3 regions of the Pectobacterium cacticida genome follow, and region 1 is predicted to be linked to each of the others. Evidence: predicted binding sites of a transcription regulator. Region 1 holds the regulator's gene; each other region holds the start of a gene.
The links. The regulator CRP, encoded in region 1, controls carbon source genes, mostly activating them, when cyclic AMP is high. The targets are predictions, from matches to a motif close to ATGTGANNNNNNTCACAT.
Positions count from the first base shown of each region.

Region 2: a site for CRP is predicted at 3,269-3,286, ahead of focA (formate transporter FocA). Genes of this name have one in related genera too.
Region 3: a site for CRP is predicted at 2,609-2,626, ahead of garD (galactarate dehydratase). Genes of this name have one in related genera too.

Region 1 covers NZ_CP133656.1:495,690-502,584, forward strand. The annotation lists rRNA gene RFN81_RS02330 (23S ribosomal RNA) at 1-256, shown strand, start outside; rRNA gene rrf (5S ribosomal RNA) at 394-509, shown strand; gene crp (cAMP-activated global transcriptional regulator CRP) at 977-1,609, opposite strand; gene RFN81_RS02345 (OsmC family protein) at 1,983-2,390, shown strand; gene RFN81_RS02350 (phosphoribulokinase) at 2,428-3,297, opposite strand; gene RFN81_RS02355 (YheU family protein) at 3,417-3,653, opposite strand; gene RFN81_RS02360 (hydrolase) at 3,678-4,670, opposite strand; gene RFN81_RS02365 (LysE family translocator) at 4,777-5,379, shown strand; gene RFN81_RS02370 (ABC transporter ATP-binding protein) at 5,450-6,895, opposite strand, start outside.
Region 2 covers NZ_CP133656.1:1,579,245-1,586,139, reverse strand. The annotation lists gene serC (3-phosphoserine/phosphohydroxythreonine transaminase) at 1-830, opposite strand, end outside; gene ycaO (30S ribosomal protein S12 methylthiotransferase accessory factor YcaO) at 1,154-2,917, shown strand; gene focA (formate transporter FocA) at 3,346-4,206, shown strand; gene pflB (formate C-acetyltransferase) at 4,264-6,546, shown strand; gene pflA (pyruvate formate lyase 1-activating protein) at 6,814-6,895, shown strand, end outside.
Region 3 covers NZ_CP133656.1:3,019,831-3,026,725, forward strand. The annotation lists gene garR (2-hydroxy-3-oxopropionate reductase) at 1-70, opposite strand, end outside; gene garL (2-dehydro-3-deoxyglucarate aldolase) at 125-895, opposite strand; gene RFN81_RS13855 (MFS transporter) at 962-2,296, opposite strand; gene garD (galactarate dehydratase) at 2,797-4,362, shown strand; gene RFN81_RS13865 (methyl-accepting chemotaxis protein) at 5,029-6,564, shown strand; gene RFN81_RS13870 (DUF3820 family protein) at 6,674-6,895, opposite strand.

The DNA.
Region 1 (6,895 bases):
CTCCTAGTACGAGAGGACCGGAGTGAACGCACCGCTGGTGTACGGGTTGTGATGCCAATTGCATTGCCCGGTAGCTACGTGCGGAAGAGATAACCGCTGAAAGCATCTAAGCGGGAAACTTGCCTCGAGATGAGTCTTCCCTGGGCACAAGATGCCCCTGAAGGGCCGTTGAAGACGACGACGTAGATAGGCTGGGTGTGTAAGCGTAGCGATACGTTGAGCTGACCAGTACTAATGACCCGAGAGGCTTAACCTTACAACACCGAAGGTGTTTTGAGAGATGAAAGACGCATAGAGAACGATATTCAGCTTGTTTTAGGATTGGTTCTGATGGTTACGGAGATGACAAAGAAGGGAGTCATGTTAAGTAACGGTCGGAATGAAACAGATTTGCCTGGCGGCGATAGCGCGGTGGTCCCACCTGACCCCATGCCGAACTCAGAAGTGAAACGCCGTAGCGCCGATGGTAGTGTGGGGTCTCCCCATGTGAGAGTAGGGAACTGCCAGGCATCAAACAAGTGGAAAGCCCCTGTCGCAAGACAGGGGCTTTTTGCTGTGCTGCGCCCAGCATGAGCACATTCCTGCGGGGGAAAGTCCTGCCATAAGTTGATCACAACACAACGAATGAAGCGAAGTGCACTTGCGTGAGGGGGAGCGCAAACGCCAAGAGTCTGGCGGCGAGCTGGATACATCGGCTCAGGGCAATCCAGCTCAAGCAATGGAAGAGTGGTAAGACGGTGAACTGGGCGTTATGTGCAATGGGAGTCAGTGCGACGGTGGCTCAACAGCCGCTGCGGGAGGAGATACAGTGCCAAACTATTCAATAGGGTATTTTAACCCAGCAATGGCTCGACAGTCTGGGAGTGCCTCATCTCTTGGCCTCAACTTCCCAAACCGCCCGGTGCGGACCCGCATGCCGGGTGACGCGGAGGGGCACAGTTCATAAGAACTGCGCCCTATGCCGATTTACAAGGCGTTAGCGAGTGCCATAAACGACAATCGTTTTACCATGAGCAGAAATCAGATTCTGATCTTCTAACATTTTTAGAATACGCCCCACGGTTTCACGTGAACAGCCAACGATTTGTCCAATTTCCTGGCGAGTAATTTTTATTTGCATGCCATCTGGGTGTGTCATGGCATCAGGCTGTTTGGCCAGGTTAAGTAGAGTCTGTGCGATACGGCCAGTGACATCAAGGAAGGCAAGATTGCCCACTTTTTCTGAAGTTACCTGGAGGCGACTTGCCATTTGAGCAGATAGACGCATGAGAATATCTGGATTGACTTGAATAAGTTGGCGGAATTTTTTATAAGAAATTTCTGCAACTTCACAAGCTGTTTTCGCTCGGACCCAGGCGCTGCGTTCCTGACCTTCTTCGAATAGGCCAAGCTCACCAATAAAATCGCCTTGATTGAGGTAGGAAAGGATCATTTCCTTGCCTTCTTCATCCTTGATTAGCACTGCGACAGAGCCTTTAACGATATAGTAAAGCGTTTCTGCTTTTTCACCTTGGTGAATCAGCGTGCTCTTCGATGGATACTTATGGATGTGACAATGGGAAAGGAACCATTCGAGAGTTGGGTCTGTTTGCGGTTTGCCGAGAACCATTCGCTATCATCCTCTGTTGTAATTTACTACGCAAATTACAGGGGTCAGAGTTCCCTGTACGGCGCGTTTAACTGCTAAAAATAAAATTTAGTCTAGGCAGAATGATGTCAGGGAATATACTGGAACCATTGTACCCCCTGATTTCCGGTTGCTGTCTTGCCGCACCGTAAACATAACTGAGGTATGTTTGGTTACGCCATCATCTTCTTCGTTTCAGGGGGCGTCCAGAAACAGTCTATTCTATTTTTGTTTTAACACAGCTTTGAGGATGTGTCTTGTGTTGTCTCGCGTCAGTATGACAACGCGCCGAATTTTGCTGACTTTTGTACAGTTAAGATATAAGTTTTCAAAAAAATTTTAGCGGGGAAGCATCATGCAAGCTCGGGTGAAATGGGTTGAGGGTTTAACGTTTCTGGGGGAGTCCGCGTCAGGGCATCAGATATTGATGGATGGTAATTCCGGTGATAAAGCGCCCAGCCCGATGGAAATGGTGTTGATGTCGGTTGGAGGGTGTAGCGCGATCGATGTAGTGTCGATTCTGCAAAAAGGGCGTAATGATATGACCGACTGTGAGGTGAGATTAACGTCAGAGCGACGGTCTGAAACGCCGCGTTTATTTACTCATATCAATCTGCATTTTATCGTTACGGGCAAAAATCTGACCGATAATGCTGTTGAACGCGCTGCTGCACTATCAGCGGAAAAATACTGCTCAGTAGCGCTAATGTTGAGTAATATTGTTAAGGTAACACACAGCTACGAAATTAGAACGTTGTCATAACGTTTCTCTGAGCGCGATATCGCCGAACCTGTCGCGCTTATTTAATCGCTTTCCCTTCAACCAATCGCTGTACCAGTGGTGCCATGATTAATTCCATCGCCAACCCCATTTTCCCGCCAGGAACGACCAGCGTGTTAATGTGGGAAATAAAGGATCCCTGTAACATGGCGAGTAAATAGGGATAATCAATAGCATCCAACCCCTGAAAGTGAATGACGACGAAACTTTCATCCAGTGACGGAATTGACTTAGCCGCGAACGGGTTAGAGGTATCCACCGTAGGTACGCGCTGGAAGTTAATGTGTGTACGAGAGAACTGTGGCGTGATGTAGGTGATGTAGTCTTCCATTGAACGGACGACGGAGTCCATTACGGCCTCACGCGAGTGACCTCGTTCATTGATGTCTCGCATCAGTTTTTGTATCCACTCTAAGTTAACGATCGGCACCACGCCGACGAGTAAATCCACATGCTGTGCCACGTCGTTTTGCTCAGTGACTACGCCGCCGTGCAGCCCTTCATAAAACAGAATATCGGTGGGTTCCGGCATCGGCTCCCACGGAGTAAACGTTCCGGGAACTTGATTGTAAGGAATCGCCTCGTCGTAAGTATGAAGATATTTACGCGTCTGGCCGCGTCCATGCAGACTGTATTCAATAAATGATTGTTCCAACAGACTGAAATCATTCGCTTCCGGGCCAAAGTAACTAATATGGCGCCCTAAATCACGCGCTTTGCGGATAGCCATATCCATTTCCGGACGGGTATAGCGGTGGAAGCTATCGCCTTCCAATCGGGCCGCACTTAGATGGAGTTGCTGAAAAATCTTATGGAAGGCCCGACTGGTTGTAGTTGTACCCGCTCCGCTGGAGCCAGTTACCGCAATAATCGGATGCTGATATGACATAAGGCGCGTGACTCCGTGATGGTTAACCTACAAAGTAGAGTGAGAGTGCTTACGCATATCCTCAATAATCGCGCAAGTTTTAAACATGCTTAGTCTGCCCTGTGATACCGTTCGCTACGTTAATAAGGGGTATCTTCTCCGGCATTGAACTGAGCACGCGGCATAATATTGAGGCTCTCATGTAGCTCAGACCATACTAACACGATGTCACCGGACTTCAGTTGCCGGCGAACATCTTCCACTTTCTGTGCTAGCGACCATTCTTGTTCGCCATAATCCGTACCTTCGCGCAGAACGAAAGCTTCAATGATGTTATCCAGCGTATCTGGATCGAGCTGTTGCCAGGGAATAATCACGTTATAATTCCTGAGTAAAATGGTTCATAAAGAGGCATCAGCGGCGTGGTTCAAAAATGTGTTAAGCCAAAGAGGAATACGCTGTTCCAGCCACATTTCCGGTTTCAACCAGGTGCCACTGACGAAGCCAACATGTCCGCCGTGTTCTGTTAACTGATATTCAATATTAGAAGGTAATTGTGATAGATCGGGAATAACGTCTGGCGTCATGAAAGGATCGTCCCTCGCGTGGATGATGAGTAGCGGTTTACGAATCTGGGACAGCAACGGCAAGGCGCTACAGCGTTGATAATAGTCTATAGCATCGCTGAAGCCGTGGATACGAGAGGTAATGACGTCATCAAACTCCTGTAATCGGCGAATGCGCTTCAACTGCGAAAAGTGAATCGGTAGTGTATCCGGATAGGCGTCTAGCTTACGGCCGACGCTTTGTTTCAGCAGATGCAGCAGGTAATACTGATAAAGTCGGGAGAAGCCTTGTTCCATCCGACGGCTACAAGGCTCAAGCATCAACGGTGCGCTGACAATCGTGGCCGCGGACAGGTAACAAGAGCTGCCCTGCTGGGCGAGGAGGCAGGCTAGCATATTGCCGCCAAGAGAAACGCCGATGGCGGCAGTGGGGGCATCGCCCAACGTTTCCTGCATCCAGCGCAGAAAATAACTGGCATCGCTGGTTTCGCCGGAGTGATACAGTCGCTTCATACGGTTGGGTTTGCCGCCGCATCCGCGAAAATGCATGACAACGCTCAACCAATCGTACTGCTTACAGGCTTGTAACAGGCCATGAGCGTAGGGGCTGTAAAAATTGCCCTCAAGCCCGTGAAATAACACCACGCGTGGTTTGTGCTTAGCCTGTTCCGGTGCTTCGCTCCACGCCAGATCGACAAAATCGCCGTCGGGTAATTCAAGTGATTGCCAGATGGGTAAGAACGATACAGAACGACGAATTAGGCGTGGTAAAAGTGTTTGCAGGTGTGGATTATGGGCGCCGCGTAGTGGATGAAAGTGGTTAGGCATAAAGAAGACGAAAATCTTGTTGGTGGCTCTTGTATGATCAATATCACACTGTTAGCTTCAATGCTGCTAGTTGGTACAACATTTGGGTCCGGAGCGCCCATAAATAATGGAACTAAGTTTATTTCTTTCGATGTTGGGTTTTTTGTGGGTAGCGGCCATTACACCAGGTCCGAATAATATGCTGTTAACCACTTCGGGCGCGAACTTTGGCTTTATGCGTTCTCTGTGGCTCATGGTTGGTATTATGTTGGGTATGCAGAGCATTTTGCTATTGGTGGCATTCGGCGTTGGTGGACTAATCCTCATTTATCCTTCTCTGCACTTTATCCTTAAAGTTCTGGGGAGCGCCTATTTGCTCTGGCTAGCGTGGAAAATCGCTACGGCGGCTTATGAACGGCTGGAAACCTCTGTTGCGCCTCCTCAGCCGATCCGACTTTATCAGGGGTGGCTACTACAATTCCTGAATCCGAAAGCATGGCTAATGGCGCTGGGCGCGGTGGCCAGTTTTAGCCTGGCGGGTGAAGAGTATAACCATTCTGTCATCGCGATAAGCATCGGGATTGTGCTGGTGAATCTGGTGTCCGGTGTTATCTGGCTAGGATTCGGCACAATGATAGGTCGGCTGTTACGAAGTAAAAAAGCGTGGATTATCTTTAATGTGTCTATGGGACTGCTGACCGCCGCCTGTGTGTTGTTGATTTGGCATTAATGAATAGTGCGGTGATGAAATAGCGAGCGGTTTACTGCTCGCTACTCCTTTGTGGTATGAAAGACGATGCTTATTCATTAAGCATCATCTGCTCTAATTGTTCCTGTGCGTCCAGCCAGGCTAGCTCCGTTTCTTCCAACTCGATTTTGACCTTAGTTTGTTGTTGCAGACAGTCGGTAAGCTCTGCCTTGCGACTGATGTCATAGATTGCGCTATCTGCCAGCCGGGCTTCAAATGTGGCCAATGTTTTCGACAGTGTTTCCATTTGTTGTTCAAGCTTAGTGATTTTTTTACGCAACGGTTGGGTTTGCGCTCTTAACTCGGCTTCACGACGTTTTTGATCTTTTCTATTTTGCGCGCTATTGGCGGCATTTTCTTTTGGTGTTTCGGAGGCTGAATTTTCCTGACGTTGCAGACCGACCAGCCACTGTTGGTAGTCTTCCAAATCACCGTCGAACGGTTCTACTTTCTGGTCGTGCACCAGATAAAGATCGTCAGTAGTCGAACGGATCAAATGTCGATCGTGCGAAACGACAACCAGTGCACCTTCAAAATCAATTAATGCTTCGGTTAATGCCTGACGCATATCCAGATCGAGGTGGTTAGTGGGTTCGTCTAGCAACAGGAGATTAGGGCGTTGCCAAACGATCAGCGCCAGAACTAAACGGGCTTTTTCACCGCCGGAAAAGCGTTCAGTGATTTCTGTAACCTTATCGCCCTGAAAGCCGAAGCCACCGAGGTAGTCCCGCAACTGTTGTTCCGTTTCTCGTTCAGCCAGACGCACCATATGTTGTAGTGGTGACTCGTCCGCACGCAGGAACTCCAACTGATGCTGGGCAAAGTAACCGAGCTTGACGCCTTTAGCTAGCCCGATTTCGCCTTTCAGGGGGGCAAGCGTGCCGGCAAGCAGCTTGATTAATGTGGATTTACCTGCGCCATTATGACCAAGCAGCCCGATACGGGAACCTGGCACTAAATTAAGCTTTATCGATTCCAGAATCAGCTTGTCGCCATATCCTGCACTCACCTTTTCCATTTTTATTAATGGGTTAGGTAACGATTCTGGAGCGCGAAAGCTGAAGCGGAAAGGGTTATCAACATGCGCAGGAGCAATCAACTCCATACGTTCCAACATCTTAATTCGACTTTGTGCCTGTTTTGCTTTGGTCGCTTTTGCGCGGAAACGGTCAATATAATGTTGCAGGTGCGCGACGCGCTCCTGTTGATGCTCGTAGAGTGATTGTTGCTGTGCAAGGCGGGTGGCGCGCTGGCGTTCAAACGAAGAGTAGTTACCGGTGTATTCGTTGAGCGATTGCTGCTCGATGTGCAGGATCTTTGTCACGACTGGATCGAGAAAATCACGATCGTGTGAAATGAGTATCAGCGTACCGGTATAGCTTTTTAGCCACTTTTCAAGCCAGATTACCGCATCCAGATCGAGGTGGTTAGTGGGTTCATCGAGTAATAGCAGGTCCGAACGACAGATCAACGCTTGCGCCAGGTTCAGACGCATTCG
Region 2 (6,895 bases), 1.1 Mb from region 1:
CGATAAAGCAGGTCGGCTTTTGCCTGATTACGTTTTTCCATTTCGGCCAGACCACCGTGCTCTTTCAACCATTTGAAAACCATGCCAGCCAGATACCAGGCAAAGGTCGGCGGCGTATTAAACATAGAGCCATTATCCGCCAAGATCTGGTAATTCAGCACTGAGGGCAGTTCACGGCGCGCTTTACCCAATAGATCGTCGCGCACGATAGCCAGCGTCAGCCCCGCTGGCCCGATATTTTTTTGTGCGCCCGCATAAATAACGCCGTAGCGACTAACGTCAATACGGCGCGACAAGATGCTGGAAGAATAGTCGGCGACCACAATTTTATCGCCGAAATCCGGTTCCTCTTCGATTGCAATACCATCAATGGTTTCATTCGGACAATAGTGTACATACGCCGCGTCATCAGATAACTGCCATTCACGCATAGGTTTAACGCCGCGCAGGCCGTCAATACGTGTTTTGATGTCAATTACATTCGGCTTACAGTACCTTTCTGCTTCGTTAACGGCGCTGTGCGCCCAATAACCGCCGTCAATGTAGTCAGCGGATGCGTGCTCGCCCAGTAGATTCAACGGAACGGCTGCAAACTGCGCGCGCGCGCCGCCTTGACAAAAAAGCACTTTGTAGTTGGAGGGGATTTTCAGTAAATCACGGAGATTTTGCTCGGATTCGGCAGCAACCTGCATAAACTCTTTACTGCGGTGGCTGATTTCCATGACCGATGTACCCAAGCCATTCCAATTACACAATTCCTGTTCAGCGCGACGCAGCACTTCAACCGGCAGCATTGCTGGACCGGCGCTAAAATTAAAAATCTGAGTCATTTCCCCTCACCACACCTAAAAATCGGCTGTTTTATCACCGTTGTGACGGTACGCATTTTATAACCCTATTGGTTATAAAAATACCGCGGTTACACGATAGTCGTTATAACGGAATTACCGCCATGACCATACCACCTTTCCTGATTATCGGTTTTATCATTCGCTAATCCCCGCTGCAACGCTTATTACGCTTTCATTATGTAAAACGGTACGCTGCGCAGCCAATTCTTATTCACTGTTACTCATCTGTTACGAATAAATAGAGTCTGAACAGAAAAATCCGTATTATGCCGTTTCTGCTAACCTCGCTATAAGTGAATACCATGACCCAAACGTTTATCCCAGGTAAAGACGCCGCCCTGGAAGACTCCATCGCCCGTTTTCAACAACAACTCCAGAACCTGGGGTTTAACATCGAAGAAGCATCATGGCTAAATCCGGTGCCAAACGTTTGGTCAGTCCATATTCGCGATCGCGATTGCCCACTCTGCTTCACTAACGGCAAAGGCGCCAGTAAAAAGGCCGCGCTGGCCTCCGCGCTAGGTGAATATTTCGAGCGTTTATCTACTAACTATTTTTTTGCTGATTTCTACCTTGGCAAAACTATCGCCAACGGGGATTTCGTCCACTACCCGAATGAAAAATGGTTTCCGCTCCCACAGGACAATTCGTTGCCGGAAGGTATCCTGGATGACCGTCTACGCCAGTTCTACGATCCCGACCATGAACTGAGCGGCAGCGATTTGATCGATCTGCAATCTGGCAATGCCGATAGAGGGATTTGCGCGCTGCCATTTATGCGTCAGTCCGATGGGCAAACTGTTTATATTCCCATGAATATCATCGGCAATTTGTATGTGTCGAACGGCATGTCCGCCGGAAACACCGCTAGCGAAGCTCGTGTTCAAGGGTTATCCGAAGTGTTTGAACGCAGTATCAAAAACCGCATTATTGCCGAATCCATCAGCCTGCCAGAAATCCCGCAAGCGGTATTGAAGCGCTACCCCGGCGTGGTCGAAGCCATTGCGACGTTGGAAAAAGAAGGCTTCCCCATTTTCGCTTACGATGCCTCGCTGGGTGGAAAGTATCCGGTTATCTGCGTGGTGCTGTTTAACCCGACTAATGGCACCTGTTTTGCCTCCTTCGGCGCACATCCAGACTTTGGCGTAGCGCTCGAACGCACGGTCACCGAACTCTTGCAAGGCCGCAGTCTGAAAGATTTAGACGTGTTCACCGCACCAACATTCGATGATGAAGAAGTGGCTGAACACGCCAATCTTGAAACGCATTTCATCGATTCCAGCGGCTTGATTTCCTGGGATATGTTTAAAACCGAGGCGGATTATGACTTCGTCGACTGGAGTTTCAAAGGATCGACGGAGGAAGAGTTTGCTACGCTGATGGCGATTTTTAACCAGGAAGGTAAAGATGTCTACATTGCCGACTATGAACATCTATCAGTTTACGCCTGCCGGATCATTGTACCGGGAATGTCAGATATCTATCCGGCTGACGATCTGCTATTAGCGAATAACAGCATGGGAGCTCACCTGCGTGACACGCTGCTGGCGCTGCCTGACAGCAAATGGGAAAAAGAAAACTATCTGGCGCTGATACAACAACTAGATGATGAAGGCCTGGATGACTTCACCCGTGTACGTGAATTACTGGGCATCGCTACCGGTAAAGATAATGGCTGGTTTACGCTACGTATTGGCGAGTTGAAAGCCATGTTAGCCCTGGCTGGCGGCGATCTTGATCAGGCGCTCACCTGGACTGAATGGACACAAGACTTCAATGACTCCGTTTTTACCGCACAACGCAGCAATTATTACCGCTGCCTTCGTACCCTGCTCTTGCTGGCATTGGAGCCTACACGCAACCCGGCAGATTATTACGACGCCTTTATTAAAATGTACGGCAGCGAAACCGTCGATGCCGCCAGTGCCGCCGTGGCGGGCGAGGCCTGCTTTTATGGCCTGTTTGCCGTAGATGAGACGTTTACCACATTGCCTGCGCACCGGGCGTTACTGACCGCCTATGAAAAACTCCAACAGGCTAAGCGCCGTTACTGGCAGGCGGCATAGTGTCTGTTAGGCGCAAGTCTGTGCGAAAAAGCAGATAATGATCAACCTTCACGTATTAATAGCCCTTTAATCTGGAGGGCTATTTTTCTTTATCCGTAGTTCCTATTACTTATTTATCAGACATCGCCAGAATATTGTTATTGGATGGTGAATTTTTAATTAAATTATCTCGCAAAGGTGGTACTGAAATTCTACAAGACATGATTTTTATTAACGCCAAATCGGTAGGTTTAACGTAGATAATTCAACTCTTTTTATAAAAATTAAACTATTTTTTCACTTTAAAATTCATATAGTTATACACAAAATCAGGGGGTTAAATCCACTTCGCTACCTTATTAATTTCTTGCAATATGATCCACGTCAAATTTTACCGTATACTGCTTTGTTAGTATCTTAACGCTGATAAATTTTAAGAGAGAGTTAGTGTGAAAGCTGACAACCCTTTTACTTTATTACTCCCGGCCGATATGGCAAAAGTAGCTGAAGACGCCGGAGTCTATAAAGCAACCAAACATCCTTGCACCACGTTTTATTTGGCGATCACTGCGGGCGTATTCATTTCGATCGCTTTCGTTTTTTATATCACAGCAACCACCGGGACGGCGTCAGTACCTTTTGGCATCGCGAAACTGATCGGGGGCATCTGCTTCTCACTTGGGCTCATGCTTGTTGTTGTCTGTGGCGCTGATTTGTTCACTTCAACCGTTCTCATTGTGATCGCGAAAGCCAGCGGTCGCATAACCTGGAAGCAGCTCGCCTGTAACTGGGCTAATGTTTACATTGGTAACCTAGTCGGTGCGCTGCTCTTCGTCGCACTAATCTGGTTCTCAGGCGAATATATGGTTGCCAACGGTTTGTGGGGCCTCAACGTTTTACAAACGGCCGAACATAAACTTGAACATTCCTTTGTCGAAGCATTGTGTCTGGGCATTTTAGCGAACTTGATGGTCTGTCTGGCAGTGTGGATGAGCTACTCTGGCCGTTCGCTAACAGACAAGATGTTTGCCATGATTTTACCTGTCGCAATGTTCGTTGCCAGCGGATTTGAGCACAGTATCGCCAATATGTTCATGATCCCAATGGGCATTGTTATCAAGAATTTTGCGACACCGGAATTTTGGAATGCCGTCGGCATGGTGCCGTCTCAGTTTGAACATTTAACCATTAGCCATTTTATTACCGATAACCTGATTCCCGTCACGCTCGGTAACATCATCGGTGGCGGAATAATGGTCGGTTTAACATATTGGGTAATTTATTTGCGCGGTGGAGACAAGCACCACTAAGGTGCAATCGGCCGCAACGTCGGGTTTTAAGAAATCCATATCAAAGGTAGGTGTAAAATGACCGAGCTGAATGAAAAATTGGCCAATGCATGGCAAGGCTTTAGCAAAGGTGAATGGCAGGATGGCGTCAATGTGCGTGACTTCATCCAGAAAAACTACACACCATATGAAGGTGATGAATCTTTCCTTGCAGGTCCCACCAAAGCGACCACTGCACTGTGGGAGAGCGTCATGGAGGGCGTTAAACAGGAAAACCGCACTCATGCGCCTGTTGATTTTGATACCAATGTCGCTTCAACTATCACGTCTCACGACGCAGGGTACATCAACAAGAGTCTGGAAAAGATCGTTGGACTTCAAACTGATGCACCATTAAAACGCGCGCTGATTCCTTTCGGCGGTATTAAAATGGTTGAAGGGTCATGCAAAGCTTATGGTCGTGAACTTGACCCCCTGATTAAAAAAATCTTCACTGAATATCGCAAAACACACAACCAAGGTGTGTTTGATGTTTATACGCCAGATATCTTGCGTTGCCGTAAATCGGGTGTTCTAACTGGTCTACCTGATGCATATGGCCGCGGTCGTATCATCGGTGATTATCGTCGCGTTGCGCTGTACGGCATCGACTACCTGATGAAAGATAAGTTTGCTCAATTTACTTCTCTGCAAGCTAAACTGGAAAACGGTGAAGATCTGGAAGCGACAATTCGTCTACGCGAAGAAATTGCCGATCAGCATCGCGCTCTGGGTCAGATCAAAGAAATGGCAGCCAAATACGGTTGTGATATTTCTGGTCCGGCAACGACAGCTCAAGAAGCCGTTCAGTGGACGTATTTCGGCTATCTGGCTGCGGTGAAATCGCAAAATGGCGCGGCAATGTCCTTCGGGCGTGTTTCCACGTTCCTGGATATTTATCTGGAACGCGACCTGAAAGCAGGCAAAATCACTGAAGAAGATGCACAAGAATTGATTGACCATCTGGTCATGAAACTGCGTATGGTACGTTTCCTGCGTACGCCTGAATATGATGAATTATTCTCTGGCGACCCGATTTGGGCAACCGAATCGTTGGCAGGTATGGGGCTAGATGGCCGTACTCTGGTAACGAAGACCAGCTTCCGTTTCCTGAACACGCTATACACTATGGGGCCGTCTCCAGAACCAAACATGACCATCCTATGGTCTGAAAGACTGCCGCAGAATTTCAAAAACTATGCGGCTAAAGTCTCCATCGACACCTCTTCTCTGCAATATGAGAATGACGATCTGATGCGTCCAGACTTTAACAACGATGACTATGCTATTGCCTGTTGCGTAAGCCCGATGGTCGTGGGTAAACAAATGCAGTTCTTCGGTGCTCGCGCTAACCTGGCGAAAACCATGCTGTACGCAATCAACGGCGGCGTGGACGAAAAATTGAAAATGCAGGTTGGTCCGAAATCTGAACCGATCAAAGGCGATGTCCTGAACTTTGACGAAGTGATGGAGCGCATGGATCACTTCATGGACTGGCTGGCCAAGCAGTATGTCACCGCGCTGAACATCATTCATTATATGCATGATAAATACAGCTATGAAGCCTCACTGATGGCGCTGCACGACCGTGATGTGTATCGCACCATGGCGTGTGGTATCGCTGGTCTGTCTGTTGCTGCTGACTCCCTGTCAGCCATCAAGTACGCGAAAGTCAAACCTATTCGCGACGAAGATGGTCTAGCTATTGACTTTGATATCGAAGGTGAATACCCGCAATTCGGCAATAATGATGCTCGTGTCGATGAACTGGCCTGTGACTTAGTTGAACGTTTCATGAAGAAAATTCAGAAACTGAATACTTACCGTGGCGCCACACCGACTCAGTCTGTTCTGACTATCACGTCTAACGTGGTTTATGGTAAGAAAACGGGGAATACCCCTGATGGTCGCCGCGCAGGTGCGCCATTCGGACCGGGCGCTAACCCCATGCATGGTCGTGACCAGAAAGGTGCCGTCGCTTCTCTGACATCCGTTGCCAAACTGCCGTTTGCTTACGCTAAAGATGGTATTTCTTATACCTTCTCCATCGTACCGAACGCGTTAGGTAAGGACGATAACGTGCGCAAAGCCAACCTTGCCGGACTGATGGATGGTTATTTCCACCATGAAGCTAGCGTGGAAGGCGGTCAACACCTAAACGTTAACGTCATGAACCGCGAAATGCTGCTTGATGCAATGGAACATCCGGAAAAATATCCGCAATTGACTATTCGCGTGTCAGGCTATGCTGTGCGTTTTAACTCACTGACGAAAGAGCAGCAACAAGACGTCATTACGCGTACTTTCACAAAATCAATGTAATTCCCATGACTGCTTGAAAAAGCGTAAAATAAGGCTCCACGTTAGTGGGGCCTTTTTCTCACCCAATGAATTGAGGTTGTTAGCCTGTTTTGCCAGCCCGCTATACGGTACTTATCCGAACCGATGGATGGCGGGCAAAACAGATTCGACGCAGCATCTGTTACTCGGTATTTTTCTGCCAGTGACCCTGTCAGGGAGATACCTGCATCTCATGACTGCGCTCATAAAGGCCGCTATTGTACGGTCAAATTTGGAGAAAACCTCGCAATGTCAGTAACTGGCCGCATCCACTCCTTTGAATCCTGTGGCACCGTTGATGGTCCAGGCATCCGCTTTATTATCTTTTTTC
Region 3 (6,895 bases), 1.6 Mb from region 1:
GTTTTCCCATGATGCCCAGTCCAATAAAACCAATTTTCATCGCTCTAACCTCATTGTCTGATGTGGATATCACTCAATTGACGGTCAATCCGCCTCATGGCGGATTCGACTCGCAACTACAGAATTACTTTTTATATTTGTCGCTCAGCGCCTGTGTAGCGCCGCGGAACACGCCCAGATCGCTACCGACCGCGACAAAACTCGCTCCCCATTCCATATAGCGGCGCGCGTCAGCCTCGACCGGCGCCAAAATGCCGCAAGGTTTATTGTGGGCGGCCGCGCGATCGAAAATGTGCCGAATCGCTTTCTGCACATCAGGGTGGTTAGGCTGACCGAGATAGCCTAGTGCCGCAGACAGGTCACTTGGGCCGACAAACACCCCATCTACGCCCTCTACCGCAATAATCGCATCCAGATTGTCCAACCCTTTTTGGCTTTCGATCTGCACCATAATGGTAATGTTGTCGTTAATCTTGGCGAAATAGTCCGGCTCGGTGCCATAACTGTTGCTACGATGCGCCACAGAAACCCCACGGATACCTGCGGGCGGATAACGCGTTGAGGCCACAGCCCGCGACGCCGCCTCGGCCGTTTCCACAAAAGGAATCAGGAAATTATTAAACCCAATATCCAGCAACCGCTTGATAATAACCGGCTCGTTGCACGGGGGACGGACAACAGGCGCACTGTGGCTGCCCTTTAACGCCATAAGTTGGGGAATAAACGTCATGACATCGTTTGGCGCATGCTCTCCATCCAACACCAGCCAGTCGAATCCCGCCAACCCCAGTACTTCAGTCGAAATTGGGTTGCCCAGCGCACACCAACAGCCAATCAACGTTTTCCCCTGCTGTAAATCTTGGCGAAAACGGTTAGGTAATATCGTATTACTCATAATAACCTTCTATTAATTCATGTTTACGGCAACCAATAAGTAACTTAATAATTGTCGCCTATTAACTTAACTCTTTTTCAATTCCATACGTTTAATTTCACCCACGACGATCAGGTAGCATAACATTGCCATTATTGCTGAAACACCGACAAAAATCAGAGCACTATTAAAAGAATGTAATTCTTTAACCAGGTAACCAATAACCAATGGTGTCACAATAGAGGCAACGTTACCGAATACATTAAATACACCGCCACATAGACCGACAATTTCCTTAGGCGCCGTATCCGAAATAACAGGCCATCCCAACGCCCCAAATCCTTTACCAAAGAAAGCCAGCGCCATCAGTGTCACTACTAAAACATTGCTATCGGTATAATTACAAAGAATAATACTAGAAGCCAATAACATACCTAAAACGATAGGGATTTTACGGGCGGCGGTTAGCGAAAAACCACGCTTCAACAACATATCGGATACGACCCCTCCCGACACCCCACCAATAAAGCCACATATTGCGGGGATTGCTGCGATCAAACCGACTTTCAGAATAGACATTCCCTTTTCCTGTACCAGGTAAATGGGAAACCATGTGAGAAAAAACCAGGTGATACTATTGATAAAATACTGACCCAGAAATACACCCAGCATCATGCGGTTAGTGAGCAATTGTTTTATATAATCCCACTTCGGGCCACTATTTTCCTTACCATCACCTTTTTTATGGTCCATATCAACAACCGCGCCGCCTTTAGAAATATATTCTAATTCTTGCTTACTGATACCAGGGTGATCAGTTGGATTATGAATGAATTTAACCCATACAATAGTGAGAATAAACCCTATTCCCCCCATCACGATGAACACGTGTTCCCAACCCCATTGATAAGTCAGCCAACCTAGAATAGGTGAGAAAATTGCCAGTGAAAAATATTGCGCAGAGTTAAAAATGGCTGATGCCGTACCACGCTCTTTGGTTGGAAACCATGCCGCGGTGATGCGAGCGTTTGCGGGGAAGGACGGTGCTTCAGAAAAACCCAGCATAAAACGTAATACAAACAGTGTTACAGGCGCCCAGACTAATGGAACCCAATCAACAAACCCTTGCAGGAAAGTAAATAGAGACCAAAAGAATATGCTATAGGCGTAAACTTTTTTAGAACCAAAGCGGTCAAGCAGCCAACCGCCAGGGATCTGCATCACTAAATATGACCAACCAAACGCAGAAAAAATATACCCCATATGTACTGCATCTAGTTGTAATTCTTCCGCTACCGCAGTCCCCGCAATAGATAATGTTGCACGATCTGCATAATTTATCGCAGTTACTGTAAATATAATTAACAATATTATGTAGCGAACATAGGTTTTTCTTTTTATAAGAACCGCATCGGAATTCATAAAATCGCCTCGATTATCATTATAAGCATCATCGTAACCAACTCGACTAGCTCAACCTATTTCCAGAGTGGTTAGCTTTGAAATTTAACGTCAATCAGTTTATGGAAAAACATCGTTTATAAAAAATTTGCACTATCCGTTCACGCTACGAACAGTTATAAGACGGTATTAAGTATAAAAATTACATCATGGAATAGCATTGTCACAATGCCCAACAATGATTAACAATATACTGTAATTTTTGGCGTTACGCACAGAACATTGCGACTAACATCACACTGTGATTTCCAATTAGATAGGTAATAAAGGCAAAAGAGATACAGATCACATTAAGTTAGATACTTGCCAAACCATAAAGGATTAAAAATCAGTAAATATTATTCAATTGCACAGTTATGTGTTATAAAAAATCAGATATTATATTTATAAAATCCGCATTACTTAAATAAAAAGCAACGAGAATTATCAATTGTGAAAATTAGAGATTAACTGGAGACGCTATGTCACAGAACGAGCAGAATGTCGTCAAAGCATTTTATATAAAAGTTCATGACGATGATAACGTAGCTATTATTGTTAATGATAATGGTTTACGTGCAGGCACTCGATTCGATACTGGATTAGAATTAATTGAACATGTGCCACAAGGTCATAAAGTTGCCCTCGAAGATATCGCCAAATCAGGCCCAATCATTCGCTACGGTGAAATTATTGGCTATGCCCTGCGCGATATTGCGAAAGGTAGCTGGATTGACGAATCTTTAGTCGAGTTGCCTAAGGCCCCGGCATTGGAAACCCTGCCACTGGCGACCAAAGTTCCGCCCGCGCTGCCGCCGTTGGAAGGATATACTTTTGAAGGCTACCGCAATGCCGACGGCAGCGTCGGAACGAAAAACCTGTTAGCGATTACGACCAGCGTACATTGTGTCGCCGGCGTGGTGGATTATGTCGTCAAACTCATCGAGCGGGATCTCTTACCCAAGTACCCGAATGTGGATGGCGTCGTCGCATTAAATCACCTCTACGGCTGCGGTGTGGCTATCAACGCCCCCGCCGCGGTCGTGCCTATCCGCACGCTTCACAATCTGGCGCTCAATCCTAATTTCGGCGGCGAAGTGCTGGTCGTCGGCCTGGGCTGTGAAAAATTACAGCCGGAACGCCTGCTGGAAGGTACGCCAGATGTACAAGCAATTTCGTTGGATGACACCAGCATTGTTCGCTTGCAGGATGAACAACACGTCGGTTTCCGATCGATGGTGGATGACATCCTGGCGATGGCGGACAAACATCTGCAACGCTTGAACCAGCGTCAGCGTGAAACCTGTCCGGCCTCAGAACTGGTTGTCGGGATGCAATGTGGCGGTAGCGATGCCTTTTCTGGCGTTACCGCTAACCCAGCCGTCGGTTTTGCCTCCGACCTGCTGGTTCGTTGCGGCGCTACCGTCATGTTCTCGGAAGTGACCGAAGTGCGCGATGCGATACATCTGTTGACACCGCGCGCGATCAACGAAGACGTCGGCAAGCGTCTGCTGGAAGAGATGGCCTGGTACGATAACTACCTCGACAGCGGTCACACTGACCGCAGCGCCAACCCCTCTCCAGGAAACAAAAAAGGCGGGCTGGCCAATGTGGTAGAAAAGGCGCTCGGCTCTATTGCCAAATCTGGCACCAGCGCGATTGTTGAAGTCCTGTCTCCTGGCCAGCGTCCTACTAAACGCGGGCTGATTTATGCAGCAACGCCAGCCAGTGACTTTGTGTGCGGAACACAGCAGCTCGCTTCCGGCATTACCGTTCAGGTCTTCACCACCGGGCGCGGTACGCCCTATGGCCTGCTTGCTGTCCCGGTGATCAAAATGGCGACCCGTACCGCATTAGCGAACCGCTGGCACGACCTGATGGATATCAATGCTGGCACAATCGCGACCGGAGAGGCCACCATCGAAGATGTAGGCTGGCAACTCTTCCATTTCATTCTGGACATCGCCAGCGGCAAGAAAAAAACCTGGTCCGATCAGTGGGGTATCCATAATGCATTGGCAGTTTTCAATCCAGCCCCGGTAACTTGATTATCTATTTCGCAGGCCGGTGTTCCCATCCGGCCTGCGGATGGCGTTATTTGATCTACAATAAATTTAGCCATAATTAACAATCAACAAAGGATAATAATTAACGGATAAACGTCCAAATGAGAATATTTCATTTCATTCCCGCAAATAAATAAAACAAAAAATTAACAAACAATCGAAAGCCCCTCCGATTTTATTTTACTAAAAAAACTCATTAAGAATAATCCCTAAAAATACCTTATATCTTTTAATTATACTTACACATTTATTACTGATTATTTAGTGCAAGCAAAATGAATCAATTGACAGCGAATCATCCCCATCATAGATTTATGCATACTGAAAAATTGCACTAATATTGATGACCAGCGTGTTACAGCATTACTGTAATACGTTGGTTATCTTGCACAATGTGGGGCTATTCGCACTCTCATGATAAATGAGTAGATCACGTTTCATATAAATGAATAGGCCACTAAAAATTCAGTCGATCTGTTTGAATAACTTGAACATTTACACAGCAAAACACCGGACAGATTTCACGCAACGCATCGCCTATCGCTCACCTCTATTTCAGCACCAGTAATAATCGGAGCGGCTGAGATATGGCCGGCAATCAGCGCGGCGGTCTGGAAACTGAACGGGATACGGACACCGGGGTTTATAATGAGAGTCAATACACCTGTTACACAGCAGGAGTATTTGTTAGATATGGACACCATATTGATGTCCACAACAGATATTCACAGCCATATTACGTATGCCAATTCGGCCTTCATTAAGGTCAGTGGTTTTTCTGAAGAGCAACTTATTAGTCAGCCGCATAATATTGTGCGCCATCCCGACATGCCCGTTGAAGCCTATGCGGACATGTGGTTTACATTGCAGCAGGGCGATAGCTGGACAGGTATCATTAAGAATCGCCGCAATAACGGCGACCACTATTGGGTCCGCGCTAATGTCACGCCGGTTTACCAGCACGAAAAGCTCATCGGTTATATTTCCGTTCGTAATACGCCCAGCGCCGAAGAGATCAAACAGGCCGAAAAACTGTATAGCGCGATGCAGCAAAAGCAGGCCGGTAACCGCAAGTTTTATAAAGGGTTGGTCGTGCGCACGGGGCTCCTTTCTCCACTGTCGATCTTGCAAAAACTGTCTGTCCGCTGGCGCCTCCGTTTGGCCGTACTCGCGGCGGGGCTTATCCCGGTACTGTTTGCCTTCTGTGGGTTAAACCCGCTGTGGCTACTGCCACTGGCGTTGCTCGTCATCATCGCCGCGGATTGCTTTTTGCAAAAACAAATTGCACAACCGATTAGCATCATTCTAAAACAGGCTCAGCATGTGGTTTCAGGTCGCAAAGTTAAACACATCTGCCTAAATCGGGTAGACGAAATCGGCCTGCTACTGCGTTCCGTTAACCAATTCGGTCTGAATCTGCATTCGCTGGTTGATGACGTCAGCACGCAGGTGGGCGGTATTACCGATGTCAGTCATAAACTGGCAAAAAATAATGTCGACCTGAATATGCGCACAGAGGAAACATCGGCAAATCTGCAACAGACCGCCGCCGCCATTGAAGAAATTACCGTTGCCGTACAGCAGAGTGCAGAAACGTCGGCGCAGGCTACCACAATGGCTGCAGCCGCGAGCGATACCGCGCTAAAAGGCGGCGCGATTATGAAGGAAACCATCGGTATGATGGATTCTATCTCCAGCGCCAGCGATAAAATCGTGGATATTATCGGCGTAATTGACAGTATCGCTTTTCAGACCAACATTCTCGCGCTGAATGCCGCGGTTGAAGCGGCACGTGCTGGCGTTCAAGGGAAAGGGTTTGCCGTGGTTGCAGCTGAAGTGCGTAATTTAGCGCAGCACTCCGCCTCGGCAGCCAAAGAGATTAAAACGCTGATCGATGCCAACGTTGCCAATGTGAAACAAGGAAGCTCAATGGTGGAAAACGCAGGCAAACATATCAGCGATATCGTTGACGAAGTGTTGCAGGTTTCTAGCATGATCAAAGAAATAAGCAATGCAACGCGTGAACAGACCGCAGCATTAAGCCTGATCAACACCTCGATTGCACAGATAGAACAAATGACACAGCGCAATACCGATATGGTGTCACATTCAACGGAAGCCGCTGAGGGATTGAATCTTCAGGCTACGCGACTGAATAGCGCCATTAACGTCTATGGTCGTTAAACTCTTCTGGATATGCCGAATGAGTTTTACGCCAACGCACGCGATACGCCCGATTACGCCACTGAATGCGCAAGGTCGCTTCATTGAAGCGACCTCAGGGAAGGGAAACTCATGAGCGAGGCCGCTTCAGCGGCGTCACCAACCCTTGCAGCCCTTCTACCTTGATGGCCAGCGTTATTTGCATCAGTTCCCCTAAACGACCACGGGGAAACTCGCCTTTACGAGAAAACCACAGCAGATACTCTTCCGGTAAATCAATCAGTACGCGCCCCTGGTATTTACCAAAAGGCATCCGCATCGTCGCAATCTCTAGCAAATCCGCTTTTTCCAC